One region of the Alteromonas sp. 5NW40-0090 genome, then DNA from elsewhere that is predicted to be linked to it. Evidence: predicted binding sites of a transcription regulator. Region 1 holds the regulator's gene; each other region holds the start of a gene.

Region 1 (8,221 bases):
AGAGCAGCCTGAAACTCAAGGCAGTAGCGAAAATGACGCCTTGAAGCCAGCATATAAGGCTAAGAACCTAACGACTACGTTATACAATCAAGACGGTGAGTTGAACCACAAAGTGTTTGCAGAGTCGATGGAACACTATGACCAGCTGGGTTTTGTTTTATTTCAACAGCCAAAGTACACCTTGTATACGGAAAACGCTTCATCACCTTGGGTTGTAACAGCACAAGAAGGAACGCTTTATAACAATGAGCTGATTCAACTTGAAAATAGCGTTGTTATAGAAAATCAAACCAGCGATGATTTTGTGAAAAGTTTATCAACTGAATACATACAGATAAATTTAGACACGAAACAAATGACATCTGATCAACCCGTTGAGATACTGGGTACACAGTACCTTATTTTAAGTAATGGGTTTAACGCGAACTTACGCACACAAGAATACGAGCTTTTAGATCATGTACAAACGACTTATTCCCCTAGCAACTAGTTTTATGCTTGCCATCGCTAGTGGTGCGGTGCTTGCTAGTGAAGACGACTTTTCACAACCCATCAAAATAGGGTCGAACACCCAGTTTATTGACGGTAAAAACAAAACTGCGCTTTACAAAGAAGACGTCCTTATCACGCAAGGTTCGCTTGTCATCAAGGCTGATGAGGTCGAAGTTATCGCTACAGACGGCAGCGGACGAGAAATATTTATCGCACGGGGTAACCCTGCTAGCTATTCTCAATCGCTTGAGGACGGTACGCCAGTGTCAGCAAAGGCCAATGAGATACGCTATGAAGTGGCTAATCGTACCATCTCTCTGGCAGGCAGCGCTGAGCTACAGCAGGACACCAGTAAAGTGCAAGGCGACAAGATTACTTTTGATATGATTACCGAGCAATTACTTGCAACCGGTGGAGCGGGTAAAAATGGCGAAGGCCGGGTAACTACGGTATTTACGCCGGAAACTATTCGCAAAACATCGTCAAAGAAAGATAACAAGGACAATGAATAGCAATGGCTACTTTGAGTGCTAAAAACCTTGCTAAAGCCTACAAGTCACGACAGGTTGTTCGCGATGTGAGTCTTTCTGTCTCAACGGGTCAAATAGTCGGCCTTCTTGGGCCTAATGGCGCTGGTAAGACCACTACATTTTATATGATTGTCGGCTTGGTAAACCTAGATAAAGGTAAGATTGAGATTGACGACAACGAACTCACTCATCAACCAATGCACGAGCGCGCACGCCGCGGCATAGGCTACCTTCCACAGGAAGCATCAATTTTTAGAAAGCTTACGGTACATGAAAATATCATGGCTATTTTACAAACCCGTAAAGATTTAAATTCACAGCAGCAAGAAGAAGAAGCCGACGCCCTACTTGATGAATTTAATATCAACCATATACGTAATAGTACGGGGATGAGTTTGTCAGGTGGCGAGCGCCGTCGTGTTGAAATAGCACGCGCTTTGGCCGCAAAACCACAATTTATTTTGTTAGATGAACCATTTGCTGGTGTTGATCCAATATCAGTTAATGATATAAAGAAGATAATACAACATCTTCGGGATAGGGGCATTGGTATCCTTATCACGGACCATAACGTACGCGAAACATTGGATGTTTGCGAGAAAGCGTACATTGTGAGTCATGGCGAGCTTATTGCGCAAGGAACGGCGGAACAGGTTTTAAGTAATCAAAAAGTAAGGGATGTATACCTAGGCGAACAATTCAGGCTATAGTTTGTGTAACCGAATTGTCATTTTTCAGTTTAGCTCTGGTATATTCAATTTAGAGCATTTAAATAAGACGTAGATGAAACCATCTTTACAGCTAAAATTTAGCCAACAACTTACAATGACACCTCAGCTTCAGCAGGCCATTAAACTGCTGCAGCTTTCTACGCTTGATCTCCAGCAAGAGATACAAGAAGCACTCGATTCAAACCCACTATTGGAAGTGGAAGAAGGCAATGACGAGGCACAGCTAGAGAAGAACAACATCGATAATGATGATAGTGCATCTGAAGCAACGGCTTCTGCTTCAAGTGATACATTGGAAGCGGGCGATGCGCTAGAGAAAAACGATCTTCCAGACGAGCTGCCAATCGACAGCACATGGGATGAGTATTACTCCGCGTCTTCTGCGCCTGCACCTGGCCCATCTAATGATGATGAACAAATCTTCCAAGGTGAGACCACTGAAGACATCCAAGAGCACTTGCTTTGGCAAATGCGCCTCACTCACTTTTCAGACACTGACCGCGCAATTGCTACTGCTATCATCGACTCTATCGACGAATCCGGTTATCTAACGGTTACCCTTGAGGATATTTTAGAAGCGGTAAATGACGACGATTTAGAAGAGCCGATAGAGATGGACGAAATAGAATGTGTGCTTAAGCGCATTCAGATGTTCGACCCTATTGGCTCTGGCTCACGCTCTCCACAAGAATGTCTTATGGTGCAGTTGCGTCAGTTTTCAGAAGACACGCCGTGGCTTGTAGAAGCGAAACAACTTATCGAAGAATATTCAGACTTACTCAGCAGCAAAGACTATCGCACCCTGATGCGAAAAAGTCGCTTGAAAGAAGACCAGCTGCGCGAGGCAATGCGTTTGCTTCAAACCTTGAATCCTCGCCCAGGTAGTGCTTTAGTTACTAAAGAGCCTGAGTACGTTATTCCTGATGTCTCTGTAACCAAGAAGAATGGCCGTTGGGTGGTTGAGCTGAACCCTGACAGTTTGCCTAAATTAAGCGTAAACCAGCAATACGCTGCCATGAGTCGCCGTGCCAAAAACAGTAGTGACTCGCAATTCATCCGCTCACACATGCAAGAAGCCAAGTGGTTCATAAAGAGCCTTGAGTCTCGTAACGATACCTTAATGAAGGTAGCCAACTGCATTGTGCAACAGCAAATGGGCTTTTTTGAGCACGGCCCGGAAATGATGAAACCAATGGTGCTAAATGATGTCGCAGAAATGGTAGATATGCACGAATCGACTATTTCACGTGTGACAACGCAAAAGTATATGCATACGCCGCGTGGTATTTTCGAATTGAAGTATTTCTTCTCAAGCCACGTTGCAACCGAGTCCGGTGGTGAGTGTTCATCCACAGCGATTCGTGCATTGATCAAGAAGTTAGTGGCCGCAGAAAATCCTAGTAAGCCGCTAAGTGATAGCAAGATTGCTTCATTGTTAGCCGAGCAAGGCATAAAAGTCGCTCGGCGAACAATAGCAAAATACCGGGAATCGTTATCGATCCCGCCGTCGAACCAACGCAAAAGCCTTATTTAAACGGGCTTAATAATATAAGGAAGACGAAATATGCAAATCAACCTTACTGGTCATCATGTCGAAATCACCGACTCTTTGCGTAATTATGTCGATACGAAGTTCAGCAAACTTGAACGTCACTTTGATCACATTTCTAATGTGCATGTCATCCTGAACGTTGAAAAATTAAATCAAAAAGCCGAAGCGACCGTTCATTTAAGTGGCGCTGAAGTATTCGCATCCTCAGAAAACACCGACATGTATGCGGCGATTGACAGCATGGTTGATAAACTCGACCGGCAGGTAATCAAGCATAAGGAAAAACTGAAAAAACATTAGTAGTTAATTGAGCATGGATATACAAGCCATCGTAAGTCTGGACCGCACCGAGTGTGCGGTTCAGTGTAATAGTAAAAAGCGAATTCTTGAGATCATCGCTGATATCGCTGCCAAGCAAAACGATAACATTGACCAGGCAACGGTACTTAATAGCTTAATGGCTCGAGAACGGATGGGTAGTACAGGCATTGGTAATGGTATCGCCCTGCCCCACGGACGCCTGCCGGGCCTTGAGAAAGTGATTGCCATTGTTGTAACCAGCACGCCAGCAATCGACTTTGACGCCCTTGACGAGAAACCCGTAGACATCTTTTTTGCGCTACTTGTTCCAGAGGAACAAACCGAAGGACACCTTCAAACGCTGGCCACCGTGGCGGGTAAACTAAGCGACAAAGAAACGATTAAAGCGATACGTCGTGCAACGACAAGCGACGATATTCTAACTGCATTAAGTTAAACATTAAGCGCCTATTAACCGTTTAGTAGGCGCCTCATTAATCAACGCGTATGTGATAAAACCAGAGTATTAGGGAGAAAGTAGGTGAAGCTGATAATAATCAGTGGTCGTTCGGGATCTGGTAAGTCTGTCGCACTTCGCGCATTGGAAGACTTAGGTTATTACTGTGTTGATAATATCCCGGTAAACTTACTTCCGACCCTAACCCATACTGTTGTTGATGAGTATGATCAGGTAGCGGTAAGTATCGATGTGAGAAACTTACCTAAAAATCCTGACGATTTGGTAGAAATTCTAGACTACCTGCCCTCTTCGTGGTCGATGACTATTGTCTACATCGACGCGAGCGATGATGTACTGGTTAAGCGTTTTAGCGAAACACGTCGTCTTCACCCTCTCGCCAAGCTTAATAAATCGCTTTCAGAAGCCATTAAAGCCGAGTCTGCACTACTTGCGCCTATTGCAGAACGCGCAGATTTATATTTAGACACAGATAAGCTTACCATTCACCAACTGGCAGAGTTAATTCGAGAGCGTATCTTGGGTAAGAAAAGCTCACGCCTTGTGCTTGTGTTTGAGTCGTTTGGCTTTAAGCACGGTATTCCAAAAGATGCGGATTACGTTTTTGATGCCCGCTTTTTACCCAATCCCCATTGGGAGCCCGATCTTAAACATCTGACCGGATTAGACGCACCAGTGGAAGTATTTTTGGGATCGCAGCCTGTAGTGACCAAGTTCATTTGGCAAATTCAGAATTTAATAACGACATGGTTGCCTCATTTAGAGCGCAATAACAGAAGCTATGTAACAGTAGCGATTGGCTGCACTGGCGGCCAACACCGCTCTGTCTATATTGCACAGACCTTGTCGAAAACCTTCAGTGAAATACACCCTGATGTTCAAATTCGCCATAGAGAGCTGAATCAGTAATGACTATTCAAAAAACGCTAACTATCGTCAATAAGTTAGGGTTGCATGCAAGAGCGGCGACCCAACTGGTTAAACTGGCTAATCAATTCGACGCTAAAATCATCTTAAAAAAAGGCGATAAAGAAGCAGACGCAAGCAGTGTATTAGGATTAATGATGCTTGAAAGCCATCAAGGTGAACAGGTAGACGTGATTGTGGACGGTAGTGATGCTGTTGATGCACTTGCAGCCATTGAAGAGCTGATTGAGGGCAGATTTAACGAAGACGAATAGTCTTACTTACCCAATCCATTGACCAATTAATCAACACTTAGCGCAGTTATCTTAAAATCCTGCGCAAAACCTACGCAATTATCATGACAGACTCATCATAATTGCGATATTCTACGCCCACTTAGGCTCTATGGCCTGCATTGTTCATCTTTTAGCTTGTAGGAATAACGCCTTATGGCAGAAGCGCTTGTTTCTAAATACGTACAAACTCAGTTACGCGCACTCAACGCTGCGTTGACCAACGGTCAATTCGTATCTGTACGTAAGCTTCTGCTTGAATTACCACCTTCAGACGTCGCCCACATTCTTGAATCTAGTCCTAGCAGAACAAGGGACGAATTATGGGAGCTCATTGATGGTGACTTTCACGGCGACATTTTAGAAGAACTTTCTGACGATGTTCGAAACGGTATCATTACAAAGATGCTTCCAGCTAATGTGGTTGACGCACTTGAAGAGATGGATACCGATGACTTAGCAGAGACGCTAAGCAGCCTTCCCGAGCCAGTATTGGCCGATATTCTAGATTCGATGGATGCACAAGATCGCGTGCGCGCAGAGCAAGCGCTGTCTTACGGTGAGGAAACCGCTGGTTTCATCATGAACACCGACACCATCACTTTACGTCCCGATGTGACCATTGACGTGGTTCTGCGCTATATCCGCTTAAAAGGCGAGCTACCTGAGAATACGGATACGTTTTACGTGGTAAACCGAACTGACAACCTTGTTGGTATTGTGCCGGTTACCCGTTTACTCACCGCAGATACCGACGATAAAGTGTCTGACGTTATGGACGAGGAATCTGAAGCGATTCCTGTGAATATGCCAGACGATGAAGTGGCAAGCCTGTTCGAGCGATATAATTGGCTTTCAGCACCTGTTGTAGATGAAAACCATCGCTTAGTGGGCCGAATTACCATTGATGACGTGGTTGATATTATTCGTGAAGACGCGGAACACTCGATGATGAGTATGGCGGGTCTTGATGACGACGAAGATACCTTTGCACCCGTTATGCAAAGTACCAAACGACGCTCGGTGTGGCTGGCGGTAAACCTAGTGACGGCGCTAATGGCTGCGATGGTGAGTGATCTATTTGAAGCAACGCTGAGCCAACTGGCTGTGTTAGCTATTTTAAATACCATTGTCCCTAGTATGGGCGGTGTAGCGGGTAATCAGACGCTAACGCTAGTTATTCGAGGTATGGCACTAGGCCATGTTAACGCGAGTAACTCACGATGGCTTATCAGTAAAGAAATATCCATCGGCTTTTTAAACGGTGCCATTTGGGCGGTGCTTATTGCCTCTGTCATCGCGTTATGGAAACAAGATTACATGCTGGGCGTAATTATTGCCTTTGCCATGATGGTAAACATGATTGCGGCTGCTTTAGCGGGTGCAACCTTACCTATGATCATGAAGCGTCTTAAGATAGACCCTGCGCTAGCTGGCAGTGTTATCTTAACTACGATAACCGATGTAGTGGGTATTTTTGCTTTCTTAGGTACTGCGACGCTGTTTCTAATTTAAGTTAATTCTGAACTCTCATGCCTGATAAGGCATGGGTGAGCTAACCAACACTTATGCAATAAGCGCTTTCGCTATATATCCATTGACGTTCAGCTTGTAACCCACACCCCAGACGGTTTCTACTAGCTGTCCACCATTTTCAATGCTGTTGATTTTATCAAGCTTAGTACGTAAACGATTTATGTGGGTATTCACCGTGTGCTCGTAGCCTTCGTGGTTATAGCCCCACACCTCACTGAGCAATTGATTGCGAGAAAAAACTTGGTTTGGATGACGACAAAAATAATCCAGTAGCGCAAACTCCCTAGCAGTTAACGTTAGCACTTGGCCATTTAGGGTCACGCTATGAAATCGCTGGTCGATTTTAAGGGGTCCTATTTCGATGCGCTCTTCACTACCTTGAGATGGTCTTAAATGTGCTTGGCTAGGCATACTTCTGCGCATATGGGAGCGAATACGGGCAGTAAACATGCGTGCATCAAATGGCCCTGATAGATAATCATCTACGCCTACTTCATAGTAGTTTGCTTCATCTACCTCTTCGTCGGCCACATCGCCTGTCATCGCGTCACTTTCCACTGCCATCACCCAACTTTCTGGGTTCGTATCAACAAGGCCTTTTATACGATTAAGACAGATAATATTTCCATGCGACTCAACAATAACGAGCGAATAATGCTGCGCCTTAAGCAACGACTCTGCGGATTGAAAATTAGAGACTGCGTCGTAAAGAAAGCTATGCTTACTTAAGCATTGCGATATGTTCTGTTGAAACTTATTTCCACTGTAGATGATAAGGATCATATCTCGCTCCTAATTCGCCAATAAAAAACAAGACCAGTGCGTTCGTGGTTTTCTTTCACAGTGATTACAATTTTTTTATAAAAAATATAAATTCAGAATTTATAACAGCACTGTTATTTATTGAGACGAATCTGTGTGCGTTTTGTGAAAGTTCTGTGATGAATTGGACATTTTACTGCCCTAAATTTTTATGCGATTTAAGCCATAAATAAGGACAATAAAATGAAATTCACTAAACTTGCTAGCACAACGCTTTTGTCGCTAGCAGCAGTATCAGTAAGCCAAGCTGTCACTTTAGACATTGAAATTACCAACCTGACTCAGGCGCAGAGTTTTACGCCGCGCTTAGTCATAGCTCACGATGACACCGTCGATGCCTTTGAAGTTGGGCAACCTGCGTCGTCAGCTTTAGCGTGGTTAGCTGAAGCTGGTGTTATTGACGACGAACAAAATGCTGATTCAAGCGGCGCAAACTTTAAAGCGTTACTCGGCCCTGTTGATACCGACAATGGTTCAAATACGTGGCACCGTTTTGGCGGACTTCTCGCGCCGAAAGCTACGTTAAGCTATCCCTTCGATACTATGGACAAGCCATATCTTTCGCTACTTTCCATGCTAAT
Region 2 (8,221 bases), on a different contig from region 1:
TTCTAATGCTTTTATCGTAATTGCTGAATACAACCGTTCTGTTCAAGGTTTTTTGGTGGGGGCTGTCGAACGTATTATTAATACCAACTGGGATGCCATTATGCCACCGCCACAGGGTACAGGGCGAGCAAGCTATTTGACGGCAGTGACCGAAGTTGAAAACGAACTCATTGAAATTCTAGACGTGGAAAAAATTCTAAACGAGATTTCTCCGCTAAATGCTGAAGTGAGTGCAGACGTTGCTGAAGGTCTGACTACCGAAGGGCAAGAAAATAAAATTATCTTCATTGCCGATGACTCGGCAGTAGCGAGAAATCAGGTGAAAAAGGCACTTACATCGCTAGGCCTTGAAATTGAGCTTGCGAAAAATGGTCTTGAAGCACTCAAGCGACTTAAAGAAATTGCCGAAGAGTACGGCGATGTAACAAATCGTGTAGGTGTATTAGTCTCAGATATCGAAATGCCGGAAATGGATGGCTATACCCTTACTGCAGAAATTAAAAATATACCTGAACTTCAGAAACTTCATGTGGTACTGCACACGTCGTTAAGCGGTGTTTTCAACCAAGCTATGGTACAGAAGGTCGGTGCGGATGACTTTATCGCGAAATTCCATCCAGACGAATTAGCGACAGCAGTTCAGAAATGGCTAATGACTGAGTGCGAGTAACGGAGCAAAAACGGATTGGCTAATAAAGACGTTTCGCCTGCAAGTTATCTAAAGTTTAGAGAGTTTCTTGAAAAGCAATGCGGCATAGTATTGGGGGAGAATAAACAATATCTTGTTCGGAGTCGTTTGGCTTCGTTGCTTTTTAAGCATAAATATGGGTCAGCAGACGAACTCATTGATGTTGTTGTACGTGGTTTTGATAGGACCCTGTTGCAAAGCGTTATCGACGCGATGACTACTAACGAAACATTATGGTTTCGCGATAATTATCCCTTTGATCTTCTTATAAAAGATCTATTGCCGTCCCTATCAACGAAAAATCAGAAAATCCGTATTTGGAGTGCTGCGTGTTCTTCTGGTCAGGAACCCTATTCCATTGCCATGTGCGTGCTTGAATTTCAACGTCAACGCCCAGGAGCCTTGAGAGCTGGTGTTGAAATAGTGGCGACTGATTTATCATCTGAAATGTTGCAGAAGTGCGAATCTGGCATTTACGATGAATTGTCGTTGGCGAGAGGTTTATCTCCTCAGCGAAGACAAGCATTTTTTCAACAAAACGAAGAAGGTCTAATGCAGGTAAAACCTGAAGTTCGCCGTATGGTGAGCTTTAGAAGTTTAAACCTGCTCACGAGTTATGCAGCACTTGGCCGCTTTGATATTGTATTTTGCCGCAACGTTTTGATTTATTTTTCAGCAGAAGTAAAACAACGGATCCTGCAACAAATTGCCGGGCAATTGCAGCCAGAGGGCGTGCTATTCCTTGGCGCATCGGAATCTATCAGTGCTGCAAGCGATATATACAGCATGGTAAAATGCCACCCTGGCCTTTACTACCAAAAAAAATAACTTAATTCACTGACCTGATTAATAAAGGCTTTTATAGGTCAGGTCAGAATTATAACGACTATATTTCTCTTCAAAATCTCATTCTGGCATCTGCCTTGCTAACTATTTCTACAAACGACAGTAAAACGGCAAAAGTCTGACTTTAAATACGCGCGTTTAGTCTGTCATCAGGAAATATTTTTAAGTTTGTCAGAGGTCATGTTATGGCTATTAACCTAGATAAGTTGGTGGGTTTTCACGAATCAGCGCTCACTATACGTACCGAGCGTATGGAAGTGATTGCCGGTAATTTGGCCAACGCTAATACGCCTGGTTATAAAGCACGAGACATCGATTTCAATAAAGCTATGCAATCTGCTATGCAAGAGGCGTCAGGCAGTTCAACAGGGCACTCTTCAAAAATGGTGCGGACTAATGAGCGCCACCTAAGCGGCAATTCCACGTCAGTGGCGGCAAATTTTGACATGCAGTACCGCATTCCGACTCAGCCAGACACTGGTGACGGGAATACGGTGGAAGTTCAAGCGGAAAGAAACCGATTTTTAGATAATGGTTTGCGTTACCAAGCTAGCCTCGAATTTTTAAACGGAAAAATTAAAGGCATGAAAAAAGCGCTTAGCTCAGGAGGTCAATAGTCATGAGTTTATTTAATGTTATGCAAATCTCGAGCACTGGTATGGAGGCAGAAAATGTTCGCCTTAACACCACGGCTAGTAATATCGCCAACGCAAACTCGGTAAGCAGCAGTTACGACGAAACCTACCGAGCTCGCCATCCAGTTTTCGCAACAGCATTACAAGACGCCATGCGCGATCAGTCCAAAGGGGCAGGTGTTCAGGTTAAAGGCATTGTAGAAAGTGACGCACCGCTTAATGTGGAGTATTCGCCTAATAATCCAATGGCAGATGAAAACGGATATATCTATAAGCCAAACGTCAACATAGTCGAGGAGATGGCAAACATGATGTCGGCGTCTAAGGCGTATGAAACAAACGTACAAGTAGCGGATACCACTAAGCGAATCTTCCGCCGCGTATTGCAATTAGGTCAAGGGCAGTAATTTGCCGCTTGAATAATGTGAGGATTTATCTGTGAACACCATAAATAACAGCGGCTTAAATACTGATCTGTATTGGCAGGAAGAAACCGTCAAAATTGCTGATGGTACAGAGCAGCAGTTAACTCAGGAAGATTTCTTTTCAATGTTGACTGAACAACTGGCGAACCAGGATCCCACGGCACCGGTTGATAATGATCAGATGGTGGCGCAGATGACATCATTTACTATGGCAGACGGCATTTCTCAGCTTAACGAGAAGTTCGAATCTTTCGCCGCTTCAATGACATCAAATCAAGCACTGCAGGCGTCGAGTCTCATAGGACAAAACGTGCTAGTTCAAGGCAACGTTGGTTACATGGCAAATGAAGGTGATGGAATCTCAGGCGTCATCGTAAATGAGAAAACGGTTCAAAACATGACAATTAGCATTGAGAACCAGTTTGGTGAAGTGATTAAAACCATTGATGCAGGTACACAAAGTGCAGGCAACATAGAGTTTGAATGGGACGGCAAAGATAAACATGGCAACCAGATGGCGCCGGGTGAATATGTTATCAGTGCCACTGGCGAACTAAACGGTGAAGGTGTGCAGCTTAATACTGCCGTTAATCGTCATGTTGGAAGTGTAAGCTTGGCCGGCAGCGGTCAGGGCGTAATTTTGAATTTGGATGGTGATGTCAGTATCAATCTTGATGACGTCATTCAAATCGGCAGTTAGTAGGAGAATCAATAATGTCTTTTAATATTGCACTGAGTGGCGTATCGGCCGCGCAAAAAGATTTGGATGTAACCGCCAACAACATCGCAAACGTTAATACTGTTGGCTTTAAAGAATCTCGTGCTGAATTTGGCGATGTTTATGCGGCATCACTGTTAGCAGGTGGTAAAACGAAAGTGGGTGACGGTGTACTAACTCAGGAAGTTGCACAGCAATTTTCTCAAGGTAGCCTTCAGTTTACTAATACGTCGTTAGACCTAGCGATTACAGGTAACGGTTTCTTTGCGACAGTACCTGAAATTACATCACGTGACTTTTCATTTACTCGTGCCGGCCAGTTTAAGCTCGATAGTGACAACTTCGTGGTAAACAGTAATGGCGACAACCTTCTGGGCTTCCCGGTAAATGCTGATGGAACCAGTGCATCTGTTGCGCTAAGTACTACCGAGCCTGTTCGTATTCCTGACTCTTCGGGTTCACCGCAACAAACCTCAGAGGTTGATATTCGTATGAACCTTCCTGCTGGCGACGCAGGTCTTGATCCACAAGACTTTAACCCTGAAGATCCATTGACTTATAACGCGGCCACGTCGGTTACTGTGTATGATTCACTGGGTGATAGCCACGTTATGACCTATTACTTCATCAAAGACGGTTCACCTGGCGTTGATAATGAATGGTACGTGGCTACAGCAGTTGACGATACCCTCGTTGATATGACAGATTCAACGGGTGCTGACACCGACCCAGCTACAGCTGTTAACTCAGTTGGCGGAAATACAGGTAATGCCGTAACCGCGTCTAAGCTTATTTTCTCTCAAGGTGGTGATTTCTCGGGTATGGAAACACCCGATGGCTTAGCGACGCTGGATTTTAAAATGCAAACTGAAGCACTAGGCGCAGGCATTCTTGCAAATGGTTCAGATCCGACGCAACAGATAAGTATAGATTTTAACCTTGATGTGAATAACGCTACGCCTAATGAGCCGACTCAGTTCGCTTCAGCGTTTGAAGTAACGTCATTGGAGCAAGATGGTCTGCCAGTAGGCCGGCTAACGGGTATCGATATCGGCCCTGATGGCCTAGTTCGCGCTACTTTCTCTAACGGAACCTCTGAGCCTATTGTTCGTGTTGCACTGGTGCGTTTTTCTAACGAACAAGGCCTAACACAAGAGAGCAGCACACAGTGGAAAGAGAGTATTCTGTCAGGTGAGGCTCTAGCGGGTGAAGCAACAACCGGTACCTTCGGTGAGATTAATTCATCAGCTCTTGAACAAGCCAACGTTAACCTGACCACCGAGCTAATAGATATGATCATTGCTCAGCGTAACTTCCAGGCTAACTCGCGAGCGCTTGAAGTTAATAATTCACTGAACCAGACTATTCTGAACATTCGATAGTTAGCGTTTAGACTTGTTTAATAACACAAAAAAGCGGCAATGATTAGACCGGTAAATTTTCTATCGTTGCCGTTATTAGAAAGAGCCGCCGCACAGCGGCTCTTTTATTTTCCTATAAATATCAATTCAGTACCTTTCATATTGTCTATCTGACGTAAAAATCCACAGATTGGCATCGCCTTTGCAAAATCTCGTTTAAGGTTTAATCAGAGTCAAAAGTCAGTCATGGACAAACTTCTCTACATTTCAGCGAGTGGCGCCTCCCAAGACCTATTAGGAACGGGGATTAGAGCCAATAATTTAGCTAACGCACAGACGACGGGTTTTAGAGCTCAGTTAGAGCAAGCTAGATCAATGCCGGCCTACGGCGAAGGCTTGCCAACCCGCGTGTTTTCTATGACTGAAAGCCCGTCTAACAATTATGAATCGGGCCCTATGATTAAAACGGATCGCGATTTAGATGTGGCTATTCAAGGGGATGGTTGGTTCGCGGTACAAGATCAAAATGGTCAAGAAGCCTATTCCCGTGATGGTAACTTTAAATTAGGCGATGACGGAATTTTGACAGACATTCACGACCGTGTCGTGTTAGGGGACAACGGGCCGATTTTTTTACCTGTGCCTCTTGATAACCTAAATATTGCCGCCGACGGTACCTTGTCGATGAGGCAGTTAGGCGCCCCGGCCAATGTTATCGAAGAAGTAGGCCGCCTTAAATTGGTTAGTCCTAACTACGCTGATATGGAACGTGGCAACGATGGCTTATTTAGGATGGAAGATGGCTCAATTGCCCCAGCTAATGCAAATGTCAAAGTAATGTCTGGCATGCTTGAAGGCTCAAACGTTAATGCCGTTGAAGAGATGGTGGACATGATAAGCCTTCAACGTCATTACGAGTTACAAGTCAAAATGATGAAGCAAGCAGAAGAGCTTGATACTCGCGGTAACCAGTTACTACGCATCTTGTAAAAGAATTTTTATCACCGTTGCCCTATGAGCAACGTCGGAGGTTAACATGCATCCAGCATTGTGGATTAGTAAAACCGGACTAGACGCCGCACAGACCGATGTGGCAGTGGTGTCTAACAACCTTGCGAACGCTTCAACAGTGGGCTTTAAAAAAGACCGCGCGGTGTTTGAAGATTTGCTTTATCAGAATATCAATCAGCCAGGAGGGCGTTCCTCTGCTGATACAGAGTTGCCATCTGGACTTATGCTTGGTTCAGGTTCGAAAGTGGTCGCTACGCAAAAAGCGCATACACAAGGCAACTTGCTCACCACTGAAAACGCGTTGGATATGTCAATTCAAGGCCGAGGTTACTTTGAAATTTTGCAGCCTGACGGCACTATCGCTTATTCACGAAATGGTCAATTTTCATTAAATGACCAAGGGCAAATCGTTACATCTGGTGCTGGTTTCTTGCTTCAGCCTGAAATTGCAGTTCCTGAAGATGCACAGCAGATTACTATTTCTCAAGATGGTGAAATTAGCGTGAGCATACGGGGTCAAGCTGAACCCCAGGTACTCGGTCAGCTTAATATTTCCGACTTTGTTAACCCGACCGGCTTACAACCAACTGGGCAGAACCTTTATGTCGAGACGGCGTCAAGCGGTGCACCTATTCAGGGGATCCCTGGCTTACAAGGTTTGGGGTATATCTCTCAAGGCACGCTAGAGACATCTAACGTGAACGTGACCGAAGAATTAGTAAACCTTATCGAAAGCCAGCGTTTGTATGAGATGAACTCGAAAGTTATCTCGTCAGTTGACCAAATGCTTGGTCAGGTTATTCAGCAACTTTAATTAGGTAGCATCATGCGTATTTTAGGTTTATCTGCTGCACTACTTTTACTTGGCGGTTGTGCCAGTACAAATGAGCCCCCCGTTCAGGCAAATGATCCCTCGTTTGCGCCAGTAGTGCCAGATTACCCGCGTGAAACCGTGGTAGAAGACGGATCGTTATTCCGGTCGCATATGGCTAACAGTTTGTATTCGGATGTTACCGCGAGAAGAGTAGGCGACATTATCACTGTGACGTTAAGTGAAAATACGCAAGCGAGTAAATCAGCAGATACCAGTACAGCGAAGGATACCAACGTTAATCTTAATCCTATTACAGGGCTAGCGGGTCAAGCTATAAATATTGGCGGTCAGTCTGTACAGCTAGGTATAAGCTCATCGCGTGACTTCACGGGCGATGCGGCTGCTAATCAAAGTAATAGTTTGATTGGTGCTATTTCAGTTACGGTGGTGGATGTGCTGCCAAACAGTAACTTAGTTATTCGTGGCGAGAAGTGGTTAACCCTTAACCAAGGTGACGAATATATACGCTTGACTGGCATCATACGTCCCGCTGATATCAGTCCAGAAAATGAAATTGTTTCTACAAAAGTGGCTAACGCACGCATCCAATACTCAGGGACTGGCAGTTTTGCTCGCGCCCAAGAGAAAGGCTGGTTAACCAAATTCTTTGATTCAACTTGGTGGCCTCTTTAGGTTTTAGGATAGGAGAGTAAAAATGCGTTTATTTTCAGTTGCATTAGCCGTACTGACGCTGCTTTTATCTTCACAAGCAGCGGCGCAGCGCATAAAAGATCTAGCAAGTATTCAAGGCGTGCGTAGCAACCAATTGGTAGGCTATGGACTTGTCGTTGGCTTGCCCGGCACCGGTGAGCAGAGTCCTTTTACTGAACAAAGCTTCAGAACCATGCTAAGCAATTTTGGTATCAGCCTTGATGCTAATACCAAACCAAAAATCAAAAATGTCGCGGCGGTTGCTGTTCACGCAGAGCTTCCCGCTTTTGCCAAGCCAGGTCAAACGATTGACATTACAGTGTCGTCGGTGGGCGAGGCGTCGAGTCTTCAAGGTGGAACCTTGCTTCAAACGTTTCTTCGCGGTGTTGACGGTAAGGTCTACGCGGTAGCGCAAGGCAGCTTGGTTGTTAGTGGTTTTGGTGCACAGGGCGGCGATGGGTCGCGTATTGTTGTTAATACGCCTACCGTGGGCAGGATTCCAAATGGCGCAATGGTAGAGCAGTCTGTACCAAGTGGCTTCGCTAATGGCGACACGCTAACACTTAACCTGCATTATCCAGACTTTTCAACAGCCAAAGCGCTGGCAGATACCATCAACGAGCGTTTAGGCGCACAACCTGAAAACGGTTACGTCATTGCTAAACCTATTGATGCTGCGTCTGTGCGCGTGACTGCCCCTCGCGATGTGGGTCAGCGCGTGGGCTTTTTAGCTACGCTTGAAAACTTTGAATTCACGCCTGCTGATGCGCCGGCGCGGGTAGTCATTAACAGCCGAACGGGCACCATTGTTATTGGCAGCGACGTACGTTTACTTCCTGCGGCAATTACTCACGGTGGCTTAACCGTGACTATTTCTGAAAACCAGCAGGTTGCTCAACCTAATGCCTTTGGCGAGGGCGAAACTGTAGTGACCACTCAATCAATAGTTGATGTCGACTTGGCTGATAGCAGAATGTTTAAGTTTGAGCCTGGCGTTACCCTCGACCAATTG
Region 3 (8,221 bases), on a different contig from region 1:
GATCAAAAAAGCCCATGGCAACCTGTGCTAAAAGCAGAAGAGGATGGTGCATGGGTGGAAAAGCCTCTCTCGCTGCTAAAAAATAGTGTCAATCCTAATTGGCGTATATTTGCGCGCTCAGCGTCAGATGATAAAGCGCCCATTATGATGCTGCTTGCGGCAATGCACGCGTTATCAGTAAATCAAACGTCACCTTCAATCAATGTGAAGGTGCTTTTAGATTCAAATGAAGAAGGTGGTTCTCCATTACTCGCTGAGGTTATTCAGAAAAATAAAAGTCTACTTTCAGCAGATGCAGTGGTGATGCTGGACGGGCCCATGCATCCCTCTAACGCACCCACCGTAGTTTTCGGGCACCGTGGTGCCACCCTTGTCAAGCTAACCGTTTATGGGCCTATCTCAGACAGCCATAGTGGTCACTTCGGTAACTACATTCCAAACCCTGCCTTTATGCTTTCGTCTCTTCTAGCAAGTATGAAAAATGACAAAGGCCAAGTTGTTATACCTGGTTACTATGGTGATTCACCATTATCAGAAGCAGAAATACAGGCATTACATAATATTCCCATTGACGAAGATGCACTTCTTTCGCGTCTGGGCGTTGCGAAATCAGAGTCAGTGGGAAGCAACTACTATGAATCTATTAGCCTTCCTTCTTTAAATATCAATGGATTAAGTGCAGCAAGCACAAAAGCAGTGAGAACGATCATTCCAGCCGAAGCGTCCGTATCCTTGGATATAAGAACAACAAAAAAAGCACACTCATCTCGACAGACTGCTCTTTTAAGGAAATTCATAGAGTCAAAGGGATACCTAGTTGTTGATGAGACACCTTCAACAACATTACGTTTAAAACACGAAAAACTTATTCGAATGGAGATAAATCAAGGAACTGCCGCCCTTCAGACCCAACTCAATGCGCCAGTTGGTCAATGGGCACAAGAGGCGCTTGAGTCTGCGAGGAATGAAAAAGCCATCCTTATCCCGTTAATGGGAGGTACTGTGCCTACTGCTCCCCTTGTAACTAACTTAAAGAAACCTGTGATACTCATTCCATTGGTAAATGCTGATAATAATCAGCATGCTCCTAATGAAAACTTGCGGATTGGCAACTTTTACAGCGGGACGCAGATTTTGTATGAGCTGTTAACTACGCCTTATCCAAATTGAATTAAGATAGTAAAAGAGCGTAAGCGATATACCAGAAACCTTGATTGCATACGTTAATAGACCAAGGTTTAGTTGATGTAAAAGAGCAACGTCTCTAGTATTTCAAACTTAAGTAAAAAACTAACTTGATCAAGAGTCTATCTATGAAGAACTTAGATGTTAAAAGACTTGCCATCTATCTAACCTTATTATCAGGCATGAGTGGCTTATCTTATGCCGATACTGTTTCGGTAGAGGCAACGCTATCACGCGCAGATACCGCTAAACCTAGGATAGCGTCCTGTCCTTCTGAGTTCCAGCAGGTAAAAATTGCTCAAGATGCTCGTCAATGCCAAGCCTTTGACGAACCCTTGACGTCTGTGATGGTTTATCATTCACCCGCTGCTCCTGAGGCTATGGTTAATCTCTATCAAACGGCTCATCCTGCTTTAAAAACCCACGTTCCAGTTAATGGACGAACACTACTGTCCTCTTCAGACAAAACCATCAGAGTTATTGTAAGCCCAGATAAAACAGGCTCTCAAGTCGACATTTTGGTTACGTCAAACGCTAATTGAACTCTACTTTCAAAAGCCAGTGAAAAACATGCTCATGTTGGCATCTGGCTTGCAATTTCACTGTAAACAACATGATGACAACGTTTGGCGTCATTTTTCTGACACCAGCGAAGCTAAAAGAAGTAGGCTAGATCTTCAGTGATAAATTAGCGCACCGTAAATAGCTTAACGTCATTCGCTTTTATTTTTGAAATTTGCGAGGGTTACGATGGAATTGGCAATTATTCTAATGATGTTACTTATTGTCGTTGCACTAGGTGCCATAAAATTGTCAGACGGTGGAGTCGCTTTTCCATTTAGGCGAAAGCCACAACTGTTCACGCCGGTAGAGCATACCTTTTTGAACCTTATCGAACAGGCCATGGGACGAGAGTTTAGGATTGTGTGTCGTGTACGTCTTAATGACTTGGTCTCAGTACGTCAATCTGCCAACAAGAAGACAGCAAGCCAAGCTATTAGTAGAGCATCAAGCAGGCAGCTAGACTTTGTGTTGGTGGATAAACAAGATATGAGCCCGGTAATGGCCATCGACTTAGTCCATAGCCAAGGTAAAGAGGGTTACAAAGCGCAAAAAGATTGGTTTGTAACAGGCGCATTAGATGCAGCCGGCCTTCCTCATGCACGAATAAAAGTAAAATCTGGCTACACCGTCGATGACATTCGCGAATGTTTGGAAAACAAACTTATTCCGTATCGTCGATTACAAAATAAGATGGCTCAATTGCCAACGCATAACCCAGAGCCACCTAAGCGCCCTACTCGCCCGGTGCGCTCAAGCAGACCAGCTGCCGCCTGATAAGGTAAACTCACCTTTCCCCTAGCCTTTGTTGCTCAACTGTTTTCTTACTCTCAAATAGTGCAACAAAGGCATTTTTCTGTCAGTTTCTTTGTTTTCCTTATACAATTAATACATTCAACAGCGTATTCACGCGTTAAATTCCCTTAACACCGTCGGTATAGTTATGAAAAAAATTGGTATTTTAGGTGCAATGGATGAAGAAGTTGCGCTACTTAAAGCGTCTCTTTGGAATGTTAAAGAAACCCAGTGGAAGCACCTTACATTTTATGAAGGCACGCTTGACGACATAGAAGTGGTGTTAGTTAAATGCGGTATTGGAAAAGTGGCAGCAGCTATCGCCACTACCGTACTCATTGAGCAATATGCACCCGATGCTGTGGTTAACACCGGCTCTGCAGGTGGCTTCGACAAGAACCTGAACATTGGTGATTTAGTGATTGCCAGTCACGTTATCCATCACGATGCTAATCTAACTCACTTTGGCTACAAACTCGGTCAATGTGCCGGTATGCCAGAAGACTTCCGTTGCGATACAACATTAATGGAAACGGCCCGAACCGCCGCTGCAGGTATTACATCGCTTCAGTCTACGACAGGTTTAATTTGTACGGGTGATGCATTTATTGGTAGCGATGAAGCAGTAGCGGAATTGCGCGAAAACTTTCCGGATATGAAAGCTGTTGAGATGGAAGGTGCAGCCATTGGCCAAACCTGCCATATGCTCGACACGCCATTTCTCGTAATTCGTTCGTTATCTGATATTGCAGGCAAAACATCATCCGTAAGCTTTAAAGAGTATCTAGAGACTGCCGCTAAGCATTCTGCACAACTTGTAATGGCAATGATTAAAACCCTCGCCAAATAAGATGACAGAAGTTATTAGCGACCCGAATTATCAGTCGCTATTCGTACTTTGGTTGGCTATCGCCATCGACGCTCTGTGGCGCTGGCCCCAAAGTACTCATCCATTAACGCTAATGCGCTACCTTGTTTTGCAAATGGGGCGCAAAGTGGTGCCATCTGCCAAATATGGTCCGTCTCAGCACTACATTTCAGGCACGTTAGCTGCGTTGGTACTTCTCGCGCCTCTGATAATCTGCGTAACCATTCTAGTGTATATGGCGCAGTACCCTGTTTTCTTCGAAGCCATTATTCTTGTTGCACTCCTCGACTTCGGCTACCAGCGTCAGCAGTATAAGAAGGTGCTAGGAAGTGTGGGAAGAAACAAGAAATCTCTTGCCCGTGAAATGGTACAAACCATAACAGCACGTCAATGCAATTCACTTACCGATATAGGAATTGCCAAAGCCGCTATAGAATCTCTATGGCTCAAGTTTCTCTATCTATATTGCGGCGTTATTTTCTACTTTGTAGTGGCAGGCCCCATAGGCGCACTCATTTATCGATTGCTTTTACTCACATCTTGGCAATGGCATTACCGAACCCCAACAATGACTTTTTTTGCCAAACCCGTACGCAACCTTGTCTACTTACTCAATATGCCGCCAGCGGCCATTGGTGGTCTAGCAACACTATTGATCAGCCATCCTATTAAAGGGTTTCGGGCCATAAAGCGCTCCCCAGTGAAAGATAAAACGTCACTGTTGCTTGCTCTAATGGGTGGTGTACTAGATGTAAAACTGGGTGGCCCTGCGATTTACGCAAATAAAAAAATTCGATATCCCCGTGTAGGTGGTGCTAACGAGGTGAAATACTCTCACATGCTATCAGCCAAAAGCACCGTTAATCATGCGATGATAACAATTAGCGCTTTCGCCTCATTAGTAATGCTAGCGATAGCGGCCCCATCATGAAAGTAGCAGGTCCAATGAAAACCATTTTTTTTGTATATCTATGCTATCTGCCTCTTCTCGCGCTTGCTGATTCATCGTCAGATATCAGCACAATGCACCTTACAAACGGCAATCAATTTGCTTCTGCCGATGTTGCACCAAGCTCGGAATCAAGCGCTTTATCAAATCCCGCGGAGCTAAAAATAGTCAGTCTTGCGCCACACCTAACAGAGTGGGCGTTCAGTCTAGGTTTAGGCCCTAATCTTTTAGGCGTCAGCGACTATAGTGACTATCCAGAAGCAGCCCAAAACATTCAACGTATAGCTGATTTTCAGGGGGCAGATATTGCTGCAATAGTGGCTTTAAAGCCAGATTTAGTTTTGGCTTGGGAGGGTGGCAACAAACCCCAAGATATCCATAAGCTTTCTTCAATGGGGCTTAATGTATTTAGTAGTAAGATTGAAAACATTACAGATATTGCGAGTGAAATAAAAAGGCTTGGCGCTCTTACCAACACGCAAAAAAAAGCAACCAAACTCAGCAATACCTTTCTCAACGATTTAAAAAATCTAAGGCATAAATACGATACTGAGCCACGTCAACGAGTATTTTACTATTCATGGACAGCGCCACTAATGACAATCGGCCCCAATGCATGGGGTAATAAGCTATTAAATATTTGTGGTGCACAAACTCTGTTTGCAGATAGCCCTGTAGACTACCCGCAAGTGACAGTTAGGGACGTATTGGTCCGTCAGCCGCATGCTCTAATCGCTGCATCTAAAAACTCGCGCCAAGAACTAGAAGTATTCTGGCAGAAACACCGGCGTTTTCTAAATGCGCCACTTATTGTTGTAGATCCAGACGTTACAAGCCGGTTTTCGCTACGATTAATAAATGAACTAAAATCGCTATGTGAAGGTATTAAATAAAACGCATAAGCGTTATACTTAAGTCTAAAATATCAGTAAGAAGGTAAGAGCATCATTTCATGCGGATTGTTGTTGCGGGTTTTCTAGTTGTTGTCAGTATTGCATTATTTGTGTCGCTTCAGTGCACTGCAAAAGCCACTGCCCAAGCCTCAGTTGCGGCTTCTCCTTATCTTATTGAACGCGTCGCAAACAACGACTGGCTTCTTATCGACGTCCGCTCTCCCGAAGAATTTGCCGACGGGCATATTCCCGGGGCAGTGAATATGCCTCATGAAAACATTAACGACTATCTAAGCGAATTAGAAGGTCACAAGAACAAGCCTATTATCATCTACTGCCGCTCTGGTAGGCGAGCCAAACTGGCTATGAAAGTGTTAGAAGAACTCGATTTTTCTGAAGTCATGCACTTAGAGGGCGACATGTTAGGCTGGAGCGCGGCAGGTATGACAGTAGACAGGATGTAGGCAAGCATATTGTCCCTTAAAACTACGCGATATTTTTATAAACCCACCTCTTAGCTGATGACTGTGTGTAACTAATCCCCTGTGGTACACTCTTTTCATTCGACGATTGCATAAAACACCTATGAAAATAGATATAGCTACTCCAGCCATGTTATTTCCAGCAATTTCTTTATTGCTTTTAGCCTATACCAATCGTTTTTTGACGCTTGCGACTATCATCAGAAACTTTTCAAAAGAAGAGAAAGATGACAATACACAGGCACAAATAAAAAATCTTCGCTTACGTATACAGCTTATTAAGCGCATGCAAATAGCAGGAGTGGGCAGCTTTTTTCTATGTGTAGTGTCCATGTTAGCGATTTATCTTACCTATCAACAGGTGGGCAATTGGGTGTTTGCTGCAAGTCTAGTGTCACTATTGTATTCACTATGGATGTCGGTAAGGGAGATATTAATTTCTGTAGAAGCATTAGATGTTCACCTTGACGGAATGAAAAGCACACCGAACAAAGAAAGAGTATGACGCCTTCAATTCATATGAATCACATAGTTCAAAGCGCTATAGATTACGAGCAGTTAGCGCCAGCGTTTTTTGCAGGTGTCATTTCTCTTGGTAATCGTGTTCACGGAGACAACTACCTGACCGATGACCTGATCGCTGATTACTACGCTAAAAGTTTCATTGGCACTACGAATGCTAGCTGGGTAGCACTGTATGCAAACAAAGTGGTGGGTTTCAGGCTAACTTTTGCGTATACACAATGGGAAGCAGATGAGTGGTGCAGCCCTTCTCTTTGGCCTGTAGACCCAAGTGCCGTATGTTATTTCAAATGCAACACGGTAGACCCTGCAATGCAGGGGTGTGGTATTGGCAGCACATTACTGAGCAAATCTATAGACTGTGCACAAACTCAAGGCGCAGAAGCGGGTTTAGCACATATTTGGTTGGCAAGTCCGGGCAACAGCGCATTTAAGTACTTCACCAAAAATGGGGGCCAGCTTATCAAAAAGCACCCTAATAAGTGGCGTTACGCATCTATTCACGAAGGCTACGACTGCCCTGTATGCGAGGGCTATTGCGCGTGTGAAGGTGCGGAAATGCTACTCCAATTTTAAGCATTCCTCACTGTAAAACGCTTTCATCTATGACTTACGATCCCCTTATTTCCCGCGGCGTTTCATCAATGTTTCCCGCAGCAAACAGTTACTGGCATGCCACACATAAACCACCGACAATGCCGCCTTTAAACAAAAAGTTGAGCACCGAATACCTCGTTATCGGTGGTGGTTATACCGGTCTTTCAGCTGCGATCACGCTTGCTCAAGCTCAACAAGAAGTCACGCTACTTGATGCGAATTCACCGGGATTTGGCTGTGCGGGCCGCAACGGGGGCTTTATTCTATCTGGTAGCGGACGATTAAGCTTAAGCGCCATAGAAGACAAGTGGGGTCGTGACGTCGCCAGAGCTATGCAGGGCGAGTTTGATGGCGCGGTACATCTGCTCAAACAACGTATTGCAGACTTTGATATGCAGGTCGATTTGGTAGAAGGACCATATTTAAAACTGGCGCATAACTCAAAGCAAGCCGAACTACTCTGTGCCAGTGCTAAGCATCTTGAGTCACACTTCAATGTGCCGAGCTCTCCACTTAGTGAAAAAGACCTTATTGCGCGCTTTGGTATTGAAGGGTCGTATGGTGGCGTTGAGCTAAAGGGTGCATGCTTACACCCTTTAAAATTAGTAAGCGAATATGCAAGAGTAGCAAAGGAGCTTGGAGCAACGCTTTTTTACGACTCGCCAGCCATTCGCATTGAAAAGCACAAGACCGGATATGTTGTCGCAACACCAAGCGGGTCAGTTTCGGCCAAACACATACTCATTGCTACTAATGCTTATACCCCTAAGCGCTTTCATGACAGCGTAGACAATAAGCAATTTCCTGTTCAATCGAGCATTTTTGTCACTGCGCCATTGAGTAGCGAACAGCGTGCAAAGTCTGGCCTAACCGCACCAATGAGCTTCATGGATACGCGGATGATGAAGTATTACTACCGTGTGCTGCCAGATGGCAGATTATTATTCGGCGGTCGTGGTGCCGTAAAAGGTAAAGATGCAGATAATGTTTCAGAGAAACAGCGCTTATATCGCGCGATGCTTAATAGTTTCCCTTCACTTAGCGGTATCGCCATGGATTATTTTTGGAGTGGTTGGATAAGTGTATCGTTAGACAGTATGCCGCGGATTTTCATCGACAATGAGGTAAGCGGCAACAATTTAAACCGCTCTAGCGGTAATATCGGTTACGCCATGGGGTATTGCGGTTCGGGCGTTTCTTTTGCCGCGTTTGCAGGGCAGCGACTTGCTCAACGTATGATGGGTACCGGTGACGTCGATTTATCTCTTCCGCTCTATCGTTCTCCATTGAAAACCTATCCCTTTGCGAAAGCAAGAAGGCTAGCGCTGCATGGCTTATATCAATGGGCGAAAATCGCAGAACGCTAGAA

What was found. Region 1 encodes sigma-54, which starts transcription at its own class of promoters, with help from an activator protein. Its sites were predicted from a motif close to GTTGGCACGNNNNTNGNNT; they were not measured.
Region 2: AC27KT_RS01965 (flagellar basal body rod protein FlgF) is a predicted target of sigma-54. The motif match lies at 4,863-4,881, and genes of this name have one in related genera.
Region 3: AC27KT_RS10760 (DUF2726 domain-containing protein) is a predicted target of sigma-54. The motif match lies at 1,764-1,782, and genes of this name have one in related genera.

What each region holds. Positions count from the first base shown of each region.
Region 1 is NZ_BAAJLT010000008.1:235,544-243,764, reverse strand. It holds gene lptC (LPS export ABC transporter periplasmic protein LptC) at 1-490, shown strand, start outside; gene lptA (lipopolysaccharide transport periplasmic protein LptA) at 459-1,004, shown strand; gene lptB (LPS export ABC transporter ATP-binding protein) at 1,007-1,732, shown strand; gene AC27KT_RS12005 (RNA polymerase factor sigma-54) at 1,806-3,287, shown strand; gene hpf (ribosome hibernation promoting factor) at 3,318-3,605, shown strand; gene ptsN (PTS IIA-like nitrogen regulatory protein PtsN) at 3,619-4,062, shown strand; gene rapZ (RNase adapter RapZ) at 4,147-4,992, shown strand; gene AC27KT_RS11985 (HPr family phosphocarrier protein) at 4,992-5,264, shown strand; gene mgtE (magnesium transporter) at 5,439-6,797, shown strand; gene AC27KT_RS11975 (response regulator transcription factor) at 6,849-7,601, opposite strand; gene AC27KT_RS11970 (spondin domain-containing protein) at 7,824-8,221, shown strand, end outside.
Region 2 is NZ_BAAJLT010000001.1:445,918-454,138, reverse strand. It holds gene AC27KT_RS01995 (chemotaxis protein CheV) at 1-670, shown strand, start outside; gene AC27KT_RS01990 (CheR family methyltransferase) at 686-1,516, shown strand; gene flgB (flagellar basal body rod protein FlgB) at 1,720-2,151, shown strand; gene flgC (flagellar basal body rod protein FlgC) at 2,154-2,576, shown strand; gene flgD (flagellar hook assembly protein FlgD) at 2,608-3,294, shown strand; gene flgE (flagellar hook protein FlgE) at 3,309-4,694, shown strand; gene AC27KT_RS01965 (flagellar basal body rod protein FlgF) at 4,920-5,663, shown strand; gene flgG (flagellar basal-body rod protein FlgG) at 5,710-6,498, shown strand; gene flgH (flagellar basal body L-ring protein FlgH) at 6,511-7,191, shown strand; gene AC27KT_RS01950 (flagellar basal body P-ring protein FlgI) at 7,214-8,221, shown strand, end outside.
Region 3 is NZ_BAAJLT010000007.1:211,867-220,087, reverse strand. It holds gene AC27KT_RS10770 (M20/M25/M40 family metallo-hydrolase) at 1-1,170, shown strand, start outside; gene AC27KT_RS10765 (hypothetical protein) at 1,314-1,727, shown strand; gene AC27KT_RS10760 (DUF2726 domain-containing protein) at 1,936-2,523, shown strand; gene AC27KT_RS10755 (5'-methylthioadenosine/adenosylhomocysteine nucleosidase) at 2,690-3,391, shown strand; gene AC27KT_RS10750 (cobalamin biosynthesis protein CobD/CbiB) at 3,393-4,340, shown strand; gene AC27KT_RS10745 (cobalamin-binding protein) at 4,355-5,251, shown strand; gene AC27KT_RS10740 (rhodanese-like domain-containing protein) at 5,311-5,715, shown strand; gene AC27KT_RS10735 (DUF2721 domain-containing protein) at 5,837-6,238, shown strand; gene AC27KT_RS10730 (GNAT family N-acetyltransferase) at 6,235-6,831, shown strand; gene AC27KT_RS10725 (NAD(P)/FAD-dependent oxidoreductase) at 6,861-8,219, shown strand.